One region of the Candidatus Accumulibacter cognatus genome, then DNA from elsewhere that is predicted to be linked to it. Evidence: riboswitches for the same ligand, from Rfam matches in the RefSeq annotation. Region 1 holds a riboswitch; each other region holds the start of a gene.
The links. A riboswitch is a leader RNA that binds a small molecule or an ion and turns the genes downstream of it on or off. The one in region 1 is predicted to bind cyclic di-GMP.

Region 2: it holds a riboswitch for cyclic di-GMP, as region 1 does, so the genes downstream of both, AW06_RS13705 (methyl-accepting chemotaxis protein) here and AW06_RS05435 (type IV pilin protein) in region 1, are expected to answer to the same signal.
Region 3: it holds a riboswitch for cyclic di-GMP, as region 1 does, so the genes downstream of both, AW06_RS09975 (hypothetical protein) here and AW06_RS05435 (type IV pilin protein) in region 1, are expected to answer to the same signal.

Annotation. Positions count from the first base shown of each region.
Region 1 is NZ_JDST02000024.1:21,919-25,311, reverse strand. It holds gene AW06_RS19960 (patatin-like phospholipase family protein) at 1-935, shown strand, start outside; cyclic di-GMP riboswitch class I at 1,024-1,115, shown strand; gene AW06_RS05435 (type IV pilin protein) at 1,560-1,988, shown strand; gene AW06_RS19955 (prepilin-type N-terminal cleavage/methylation domain-containing protein) at 1,992-2,471, shown strand; gene AW06_RS19950 (hypothetical protein) at 2,468-2,980, shown strand; gene AW06_RS05420 (PilW family protein) at 2,970-3,393, shown strand, end outside.
Region 2 is NZ_JDST02000071.1:21,583-24,975, reverse strand. It holds gene AW06_RS13720 (chemotaxis protein CheA) at 1-311, opposite strand, end outside; gene AW06_RS13715 (STAS domain-containing protein) at 308-637, opposite strand; gene AW06_RS13710 (response regulator) at 645-1,013, opposite strand; gene AW06_RS13705 (methyl-accepting chemotaxis protein) at 1,035-2,195, opposite strand; cyclic di-GMP riboswitch class I at 2,312-2,398, opposite strand; gene AW06_RS13700 (flagellar assembly protein A) at 2,657-3,393, shown strand, end outside.
Region 3 is NZ_JDST02000051.1:2,701-6,093, reverse strand. It holds gene AW06_RS09985 (L,D-transpeptidase) at 1-428, opposite strand, end outside; gene tadA (tRNA adenosine(34) deaminase TadA) at 431-886, opposite strand; gene AW06_RS09975 (hypothetical protein) at 1,080-1,349, opposite strand; cyclic di-GMP riboswitch class I at 1,517-1,604, opposite strand; gene AW06_RS20350 (hypothetical protein) at 1,617-1,982, shown strand; gene AW06_RS09970 (DUF4351 domain-containing protein) at 2,158-2,400, shown strand; gene AW06_RS09965 (hypothetical protein) at 2,523-2,999, shown strand.

The DNA.
Region 1 (3,393 bases):
TCACTCACGATCCGGTCGCAGGGGCCACCGACCGCCTGGGCTGGCAGGAACGCAAGGCGGCATCGTTCCTTTTCAGCCCACTCCACTGTGGCTACCGACTGGCGTTCGGCGAACGCGGCATCGACGCTTTCCAGAAGACCGACGATTTCGCCGTCAAGGCTGTCGGCAGGAAAGAACGTCTGCCACTGGCGATGGCCATTACGATTTCCGGCGCGGCGGCGAGCCCCAACTGGGGCTACCATACCAATGCCGCCACCGCTTTCCTGATGACCGTCTTCAACGCCCGGCTGGGCTGGTGGCTGCCGAATCCGCGCAAGCCGATATGCTGGTGCAAAGACTCCCGAAGCTTTAGCGGCCGAATGCTGCTTCTCGAGTTGCTTGGTCTGTCCTCCGACCGCAAGGATCTGGTCTACCTCAGCGACGGTGGCCATTTCGAGAACCTCGGACTCTATGAACTCGTCCGGCGGCGCTGTCGGGTAATCATCGCCTCCGACGCCTCTCAGGACGGCGACTATACCTTCGAGGATCTCGGCAACGCGGTCCGCAAGTGTCGAACAGACTTCGGAGTCGAGATCGACATCGACCCTCGCAGCATCATTCCCGATGCCAGCAGCGTGTCAGCCTGTCACTCTGCGATCGGTCTGATCCACTACCCGGAGACCGAGGAGCGCCCGGCCGCCGAAGGCCTGCTGTATTACATCAAGCCGTCGCTGACTGACGATGAATCGGTCGACCTGTTGCAGTACAAATCCCAGCACCAGGATTTTCCGCACGTGTCGACGCTCGATCAGTGGTTCGACGAATCGCAGTTCGAAAGCTATCGCAAGCTTGGACAGCACATCGCTCAAGGGCTGATCGCCGACGAGTTCCGCCCACTCCGGCACCACCCAGGAATCAAACCGTTGCGCGAGGCGCTTGGCAAACTGCGCTCGTAGCTGCTGGCCAGCTGGAGCGGCATTCCACCGAAATCAGAAACAGGCTTGAATTATTGAAATTTGAAGTGTATGCTAAGTCCCATAGTCTCACTGAAAAAGGCAAACCCGTCGAAAGGCGGGGACGCAAAGTCACCGATCTAACGGAAACAGCATGTTTCCCAGGATGGCGGGGCCGCCAGGCTAACGGAGACAGCTTCCGGACAAATTCCCCAGTCTTGGTCGCAGTCGATTCACCACCAGCCCGTCGGATCTCCAACTAGTTTCATCCCTGCCCAACGGTTGACCTTGTGCCAGCCCGCAGTTTTTGCGGCTACACCGTGCGTCTTTTTTGCGCTAGCGACAAGGAAAACCAGCGATGGCATTTCGATTCGACAAGGTAAGCAGCTCCCTCTGTGGCAATCGCTCGATTGCCGGTCCTGATTGTTTCCAGCAGCCTGTTGAAGTGCGGACACACGTGGCCCGGTTGCTGGGGCGACTGGGTGAAGTCGGTGGGCTCGCCGCCATCCACGCCACAATTTGCAAGGTTTCCACCCTCAAGTTGGGCGGCTTGCGTGCCGTTGATTCAAGCATACCCTTCGGCAGCTTGCCCTCATGCTTACCATTTAAGCAGCTCTGGCCAACAATATGAAAGCGAATTCCGGATTCACCCTGATCGAGGTGATGGTCGTCATCGTGATGATCAGCATTCTTGCGGCGATTGCCGTTCCAAATTACATCGATTATCTGACCAAGGGGCGCATTACCGAGGCGGTTGGTGCGCTCGCCAGTATGGAGGTCAGGATGCAACAGCATTTCCTCGATGAGCGAACCTATGTTGGGGCCTGTGTGGCCGGCACGGTGGCACCCTTGCCGGCCAATACCAGCAATTTCACGTTTACGTGCTCCGGTCTCGGCGCAGCGGCTTATCAGGTGGATGCCACCGGGAAGAGCAGCATGGCGGGCTTCCAATACCGGATTACAGCGGCTGGCAAAAGCACGGTTGCCTTGCCGAGTGGCTGGACTCTCCCGAGTCCGAATACCTGCTTTGCGCTGAATAAAGCCGGGGGGTGTTGAGCGATGTTGGGCCGTTCGCGTGGATTCACCATGGTAGAAGTTCTGGTGGTCATTACCATCCTGAGCGTTCTCCTGGCGTTTGGCGTGCCGGCTCTCAGTACCTATATGGGAAATGTCCGTCTGCGGACGGCTGCGGAAACGGTCCTTGCCGATCTGCAGAGGGCCCGCAGCGAAGCCATTCGCCTGAACAGCAATTCCGCGCCGTTCCTTCCCGCCGAGACGCCAGCTTCGATCGTGATCGCCAGCAGCGTGAACGACAGTAGCGGTGGGCATGATCTCGTGTTCACTCCGTTCGGTGGAACCACCCTGGCGTCTACCGCGGTGTACACCTTCACCAACCCGGCTGCCGGGGCCTGCCATGCGGATGGTGGCCCGATACGCTGCCTGAATGTTTTTATAACCACGGGTGGCGGGGCTCGCCTGTGCGACCCCGGCCTGACCGCAGCTCAAAAAGCAGCGGGTGATACGAGGGCATGTCCATGATGAAGACTCTTGAACGTTCTCAAGCCGGCAGCGTGTTGCTGGAGGCGCTGATCGGCATCCTGATCTTTTCTCTGGGTATCCTGTCGATGGTGGCGCTGGGAGCCACGGCAGTCAACGTGCAGGCCGATGCACAGTATCGCACCGAGGCGATGAATCTGGCCGAGCGAATCTTGAGCCAGATCTGGACCGGAGTCGACCGGACCCAGGAAACCATCAACGGAGTAGTCATGTCCGTGGTGAGCGCAAGCTCCCTCAACAACTACCAGCACTTCAGCAATGGGGACAACTGCGTTTTCACCGGGTCGGCTTCGACCATGCCGGCGGTTGTTGACTGGGTCGCCACCTTGATGCCTACCGACAAGCCTTCCCCGCTGCCCGGCTCCACCGCGGGAAGACAGCAAATCAAGGTGGTTCCTGCGAACAATAACCAGGTCAGCATCACGATTTGCTGGCAGACACCTTCGGATAACAAGGTGCGCCACTACACCCTGGTGAGCTATGTCAACTGACTCCCCGCTGCGACGCATTCTGGCGCAAGAGATTGCGCCGATGCGTTTTGGCAGGGGCTTCACCCTGACCGAGGTACTGGTCGGCGTGGCGATCGGATTGATTGGCATCATCGCCATGTTCCATGTCCTGTCGACGTGGGACAAAACGAAGCGGACGACCGCGGCCGGGAGCGATGCACAGATTGCCGGGGCGGTGGGGTTTTTCCGCCTGGAGCGCGATGTCAAGCAGGGGGGCATGGGCTTTGGCATGGCCAAGAGTCCGGTGATGGGTTGTAACGTTTCCACAGTCGTTAATGAAACGGCCACGACGACGGCACGGGCTGCATTCACGTTCCCATTGGTGCCCGTCAGGATCATTCAGGGGGCAAGTGGTGCGCCCGACGGCTTACAGGTGTTTTATGGAAATTCTGCCT
Region 2 (3,393 bases), on a different contig from region 1:
AGGTTGGCGATGTGGTCCTGGCAGGCGAGCAGCAGACTGATCAGATCGCTGTCGAATTGCAGTTTGCCGTTGCGCAGGCGATCGAGGACATTCTCGACGACGTGTGCGAAACGCACCACCTCGTCAAGACCGAACAGGCCGCCAGAGCCCTTGATGGTATGCGCGCAGCGAAAAAGGGCGTTCAGGTCGTCTTCCAGGCTGCTGCCGTCCTCTGCACGCAGCAGGATTGCCTCCATCTCGGCGAGGAGTTCCCTGGCCTCTTCCATGAAGGTTCCGAGTGCCTGCGCGAGGTCTTTGGCGGCGTCGTTCATGGCATGTTCCTCGCCGATTCCGTCGCCGAAATGAACAGGGGATCACCCAGCATGCCGCCGAGATTGGCCAGATCGATCAGGCGCAGAACGCACGGCGGATGATTGACGAAGCGCACGTGCTTGCCCGGATTGCGTTTGGCGATCAGCATCAGTTGCAGACCGGCCGTATCGATCTCGGCAATGCCGCCCAGATCGATCTCGATTTCGTCGATACCGTGCATGACCTCCGCCAGTTCGGCCTTGATTCCGGCGACTTCATAGATGGTCAGTTCTCCGTCCAGAGTCAGCCGTGCCGTTTTCCCGCTGCGCTCGATAACCAGGCTCATCGCCACTTCACATCATCAACAGTCTGGAAACCGCCGCCAGCATCTGCTGAGGCTGGAAAGGCTTGACCACCCAGGCCTTGGCACCGGCCTCCTGGCCGGCCTTCTTCTTCTCCTCATTGCCTTCAGTGGTCAACATGATCACCGGAACGAAGCGATAGGCGGCGTTCTTTTTCATTTCCCGGACAAAGGTGATGCCATCCATGTTGGGCATATTGACATCGCTGATCACCAGATGCACCTTCTGCCCCATCAGTTTGGCCAGCGCGTCCTTGCCATCGCAGGCCTCGATCACCTCAAAACCGCCGCCCTTGAGCGCCATGCTGACGACCTGCCGCATCGAAGCGGAATCGTCGACGACCAGGATGGTCTTGCCCATGTCGATCTCCCATTGTCCAGGTTAGAAAAAGGTGATTTCACTCGCCGCCACCTGTCCCTGTGCAGCCGGGTGTCGCGTGTCGTGCTGTTCGAGCGTGGTATAGGTTTGTTCGAGTTCAGCAACCCATTTCTGCACGTCGAAAGGTTCCGGTGTCTGGCCGCATGCGATGCGTGCCTCTTCCGCACGTGTGCGCGCCAGAAGACGCTCGATATCCTGGCAAACCGCGCTCAGAATCTGGCTCATACGATCCTGGAATTGCAGATGCACGAGTACCGCTTCGACCTTTTCGCGGACGCTCTGACTGCCTTCTGCCATGTGCTGCGACGAATCGCTGAGTCCTTGCACGACGCTGCGGAATCGTTCCAGTACGGCGACCATGGTCGCGTCCGAACTGGCCATCAGTGACTCGTTCTGGCGTGACATTTGGCCGGCGGAAAGCAGCGCTGACCCGGTCGCCGCGTTGACCGTCTCGACCTTATCCCCGATCTGCTTGGCAAGCGATCCCGACTGGTCCGAGAGCTTGCGCACCTCATCGGCAACGACGGCAAAACCACGCCCGGTCTCACCGGCCCGCGCTGCTTCGATCGCCGCGTTGAGCGCCAGCAGATTGGTCTGTTTGGCGATCTCGGCAACTCCGCTGGCCATGCGCTTGAGATCGGCGCTCACTTCCGCCAGGTTCTCGAATTCACGGAGCATCGGCTTCTGGGCGTCGAAAGCGTCCTTGAGACGGTCAAGCATCGAAGCCAATTCGCTACGTGCCCGTTCGATCACCGCGACCACGCCAGCCGCTGCTTCACGGTCGCGGGTATCGAGCATGACGCCCAACTGGTTCAGAATGGCCGCGAAGTCACTGGTCAATGCGTTGCCCGCGTTCTCGGTTTGTCGGCGTGCGATCGCGATATGCTCGGCCCAGCGTACCAGTGAAGCGGCAGCCACCTGATGCAGGCTCTTCGTATAGGGGGTGATGGCCGGCTGCGCCGCCTCGGTCCGGACGTGTTTGGCGGCAGACTGGTCGACAGCGATCCGGATCGCACGACGCTCCCAATAAGAGGCGCCCGCGGCAAGCACCAGCAGAGCCAGTGTCCACACAAGAGCGACGGCCAGCGGCATCTCACTCTTCCAGACCAGCAGACCGCCGGCAACGGCGGCAATAAACAGCGGGGCAGGGCCGACAGGAAGCATCTTTGATGATCGGTCTTGCATGAGATCCTCCCGTTCTTGCATGAGATCCTCCCGTGAGTGATTTAAGCACTAGGCAACGGCGGATCGGAGCAGATGCCGGAACAGGCGTTCCGGCATAGGGCAACCCAGCCACCCTCCCGGACTTCAGGTTAGGGCCTGCAGCTTTGCGTCCGGGACTTTCGTCCCGTTTGCCATTCAACTCATGTGAACATACATGAACCAACAAGCAAACTATATGTATTTTGGCACACTTCCCTGGTACTCATCAGTCATTATATATCGATAGACCAAAACGCAGCGCAGACCAACGCATCGGCCGTCCAAAGGCTGACGGGCAACGAATGCCAGGGAACTGTCAGGCAACAAACTCATCAGACAAGGTGCCGCAGCCAACAGTTTCTGTTACGCTTCTGGCGCAAGAACTGGGGGTCTCAATCACCAACCTGGATGCGAGTGCCGTCATGCCACCATTACCGCAAAGTGCCATCGGCAACCTGGCCGACCTTGAGGAAGGACAGATCGCACTCTCGGGATTTGTCGTTCAGCATGATAACGGCTTGTACGTCCGGCGCGCGCGACTCGAATCGGCGACGGCTTTTGCTGATTTCGTTAACCGCGTGGTCGCCTCAGGCCTGTACTTTCGGGGACTGGATTACCCACAGTTCCTGGCCCTGCTTTATGACGATCTTATCGGTCGTCACGACGATGCCGACGAGGAAATTTTCCTGGCTGCCGACATCACAGCTTTCCGGGCAGAGCGCCAGGCGCTCTACAAGCCCTGCAAGATAACCCCTGGCGAAGCGTCCTATCTGTTCGAACCGCTGTATTGCGACGCGGAGGGTGATCTGGCCCTGATCGATCAGGGCAATCACCCTGCGCATTCTGCCAAGGGGCAGCAGTCGTCCGAGACACGCATCTACCTCGACATCGATGAATTCATCGCCGCGGCGTGGGCCAAGGGAGTGCGTTTCGGCATCGACGTCGCAGCCGTGTGTGAAGGCATCGAACTCGACAAACCGGAACAGCGGGTGGTCGCTCTCAACCGGCCATACGTCCCCGGCAAGGATGCCGAAATCGTCGAGTTGGCCCCTGGGCTGCACCGCAATAACGCACCGCGGCGGCTGTTTGGTGATCGGGTCGATCTGCGACAGTTCGAAACGCGTTACCCACAGGTCGCTGCCGGCCTGCGTCTGGTGAA
Region 3 (3,393 bases), on a different contig from region 1:
ACAATGTCGGCGTTGCGCATGCGAATGCAGCCGATCGATCCGGGGCAGCCCATCGGCGTCGTATCCGGGCTGCCGTGGATATAGACGTAACGGCGCATGGTATCGACCCGGCCCAACCGATTTCGACCGGGTTCGCATCCGGATAACCAGAGGATGCGCGTGAGAATCCAGTCTCGCTGCGGAAATCGTTCGGCAAGTTCCTTGCCATAGATCTCGCCAGTCGGCCGGCGGGCGGAAAAAACGGTGTTCACAGCTTCGCCGGTACCAATCTTGGCGCGGATCAGGTGCCTGCCGCGCGGCGTGCAGAAACTGCCCGACACTTCCCCCGGACCATTTTTTGCGGTGGACACCGGATAGCAACGCAGCACCTGTCCGGAGTCGTCGGAGAGGGTCAACGTCTGTCTTCTGATGGAGATCTCGATGTGCATGCTCACTCGCGGCTACGCCGTGCTGCAAAAAACCCGGACAGCAACTGCCCGCATTCGTCGGCCAGGACGCCGCCGACGACCGCTGTGTGATGGTTGAGGCGCGGTACTGCAAAGAGGTCGACGACACTGCCATGCACACCGGTCTTGGGATCGCGCGCACCGTAGATCAGCCGGGCAATGCGTGCCTGCAGCACCGCGCCGCCACACATCGCGCAAGGTTCAAGCGTCACGAACAGCTCGCAGCCGGGCAAACGGTAGTTGTGCAGATTGCGCGCGGCGTCGCGCAGGGCGGCGATTTCGGCGTGCGCCGTTGGATCGTTTTCGCCGATCGGCGAATTGAAACCGCGTCCGACGATCACCCCATCACGAACCACCAGCGCGCCAACCGGGACTTCGCCGAGGCATTCGGCGGCTCGCGCCAGGGAAATCGCCTCGCGCATGAAAAATTCGTCGTTCATCGATGGCATTCTACTGCAGCACAGAGGCAGGCTGCTGAGAATGCCTCGATCTGAAACCGACGACATCCCCTGACGAAAGGCGAGCATTGGTACCCAGCGACCGCTGAACGTACTGCTGCGACCCCTTCACCGCTCGCCAATCCATTCGATCAGAGAACCGCAGTGTTCGTATGCAGGCTCTCTTGATTCAGCATCAGCTCCTGAGCCACTTGCGCAGCATGTGGTCGAAAACGATGAAAAGAATCATGCAGGCCATGAGAGCGAAGCTGGCGTTGGCAAACCCGTCGAAAAACTGGGGCGAGGCAACGGGCGATGCTTCCTTGATCGAGTAATGATACGACGCGCCCGCAGCCGACAGACTACGTTCTGCCACCTGTCCGTAGGCTTCCTGGATATTCGCCGCCGCCAGTTTCATGGTCTCGGTTCCGCCAGGAGTTTCGATCGTCGCGATATAGGTTTTCATGGTTTCCTCAGACTCTCAACGCATACCATACATGGCATCAGAAGTGGTCAGTGTTGTTGCGCCATACAGTCGGCATCAATTCAACAAGGCCGTTGCTGCCCTCTCTTACGAGAGCCATGTTTCAGCTGTGGGAAGGAAACCAAGTACCCGCACGAATGTGCCTGGAGCGAGGTAACCCAGCCACCCTCCTGTCATTCCAGGTTAGGGTCTGCAGCTTTGCGTCCGGAGCTTTCACCCCGTTTGCCATTTGTCTCGTGAAGCCATTATATGTCTGGACCGCAAACCTGCCGTGAAAATTCTCACGCACGCACGCAGGTAATTACTTGCTCAACAAGCCCATTCGTCCAGGGCCAACACGATGCCACCTTCCCCGAGCGCCTGTTCACCTACAACTACCGGCTCTACGACCGCTATCGTCGCCCGGTCGCCAGCCTGGCCGTGCTGGCCGATGACCGCGAAAGCTGGAAACCCACCCACTACGGCTACCAACTGTACGGCCGCGAGGTCGGCATCCACTTCCCAACGGTCCAGATCCTGGACTACGCCCGCCAGATCGAAGCCTTGCTGGAAGATCCCAATCCCTTCGCCCTGGTCACTGCTGCGCACCTGTTCACCCGCAGAACGAGGGGGTGACCTGGAACAGCGGTACGCGGCAAAATGGCAACTGGCCAAGCTGCTCTACGAACGCCACTGGGACAAGCAGCGCATCATCGATCTGTTCGGCGTCATCGACTGGCTGATGCGATTGCCGAACGAATTGGAGCAACGACTTCTGCAAGAAGTCTACACACGGGAAAGGAACGTCACCATGCCCTACATCACTTCTGCCGAACGCTTTGGAATTGAAAAAGGACGACAGCAGGGACTGCAGCAGGGGCTGCAGCAGGGCGAAGTCGCCCTGCTGCAGCGCCAACTCTCGCGCCGGTTTGGTCCCCTGCCTGACGCTGTCCGCGACCGACTGACCAGCGCAAGCATCGATCAATTGGAAATCTGGGCGATCAGGGTACTGGATGCCGAATCGTTGAACGAAGTCTTCGATCAGCGAGAGTAGCCCGTAGCCCGGATGGAATGACAGTGAATCGAAACTGGGGAATACCGCATCTCAAACCACCCTGCAACTCGTCAGCGGTTCCGCCTGACGAAGGAAGACGGGGGGATCATGAAATTTTATCAATGCGTTATTTCAAGACCTCGCTGCCTGCTCTCGCTGCCGAACATCTACCACGGAAAAAGCACATGACCACGGTTCAGATCACATTACCCGACCAACTTTCACAGGAAGCCCAGCGCGCTGGGCTGCTGTCGTCGACCCAACTGGAACGTTGGTTGCGCGAGCAACTCAAGATCCAGCGCATCGATGAATGGTTTGCGACAATGGACCGCATGGCATCCAGGAGCGAGCCGATCGTGCTGAAAGCCCCGGTAGGGGCGGGAAGAGAACATTGCACGGAGTTTAAAAATCCGACAGCCGGAATCAGAATGCTCGGGGGCTGCCATTCAAGTGGAGTAGGTTGGGCTGAGGTACGAAGCCCAACAGCCAAGATGGTTACCCTGGATCGTTGGGCTTCGTACCTCAGCCCAACCTACGGTCTACGGGCTTTTGCCGCCCGTTCCGCTCGGCACGGGGAAGTCCCTTTCATTCGTCATTAGCACTCATCATGGTGTTGCGCGGGCTATTTTCGGCACTATTGCTTGTCACAAGCCTATTGGCTTTCATTTTCGGAACGTATATCGCGCTCAATACAGAGTCTCCTCCAATCATGCGGCGTCTTCATCACACTGCATTGGTTGAGGAAGCATCTGCTTTCGTAAACCACCATGCCGCTCATCATGGCCGCATGCCCACGACCAAAGAATTCGAATCATGGGCTATTCGCAGATGGGGAGAAGATTTCTACTTCAGTTACTCCAGCCCTTCAGACGCTTCTCAAACGAATTACACGTTTGAATTTCTGGAGGGCGATTGCAGGGTTAAGTGGAGGCTTGACCTACCCGGCATGGTTGAGGTCTCGGCAGCCGACTACTTTCTTGCGGGAAGTCAGCT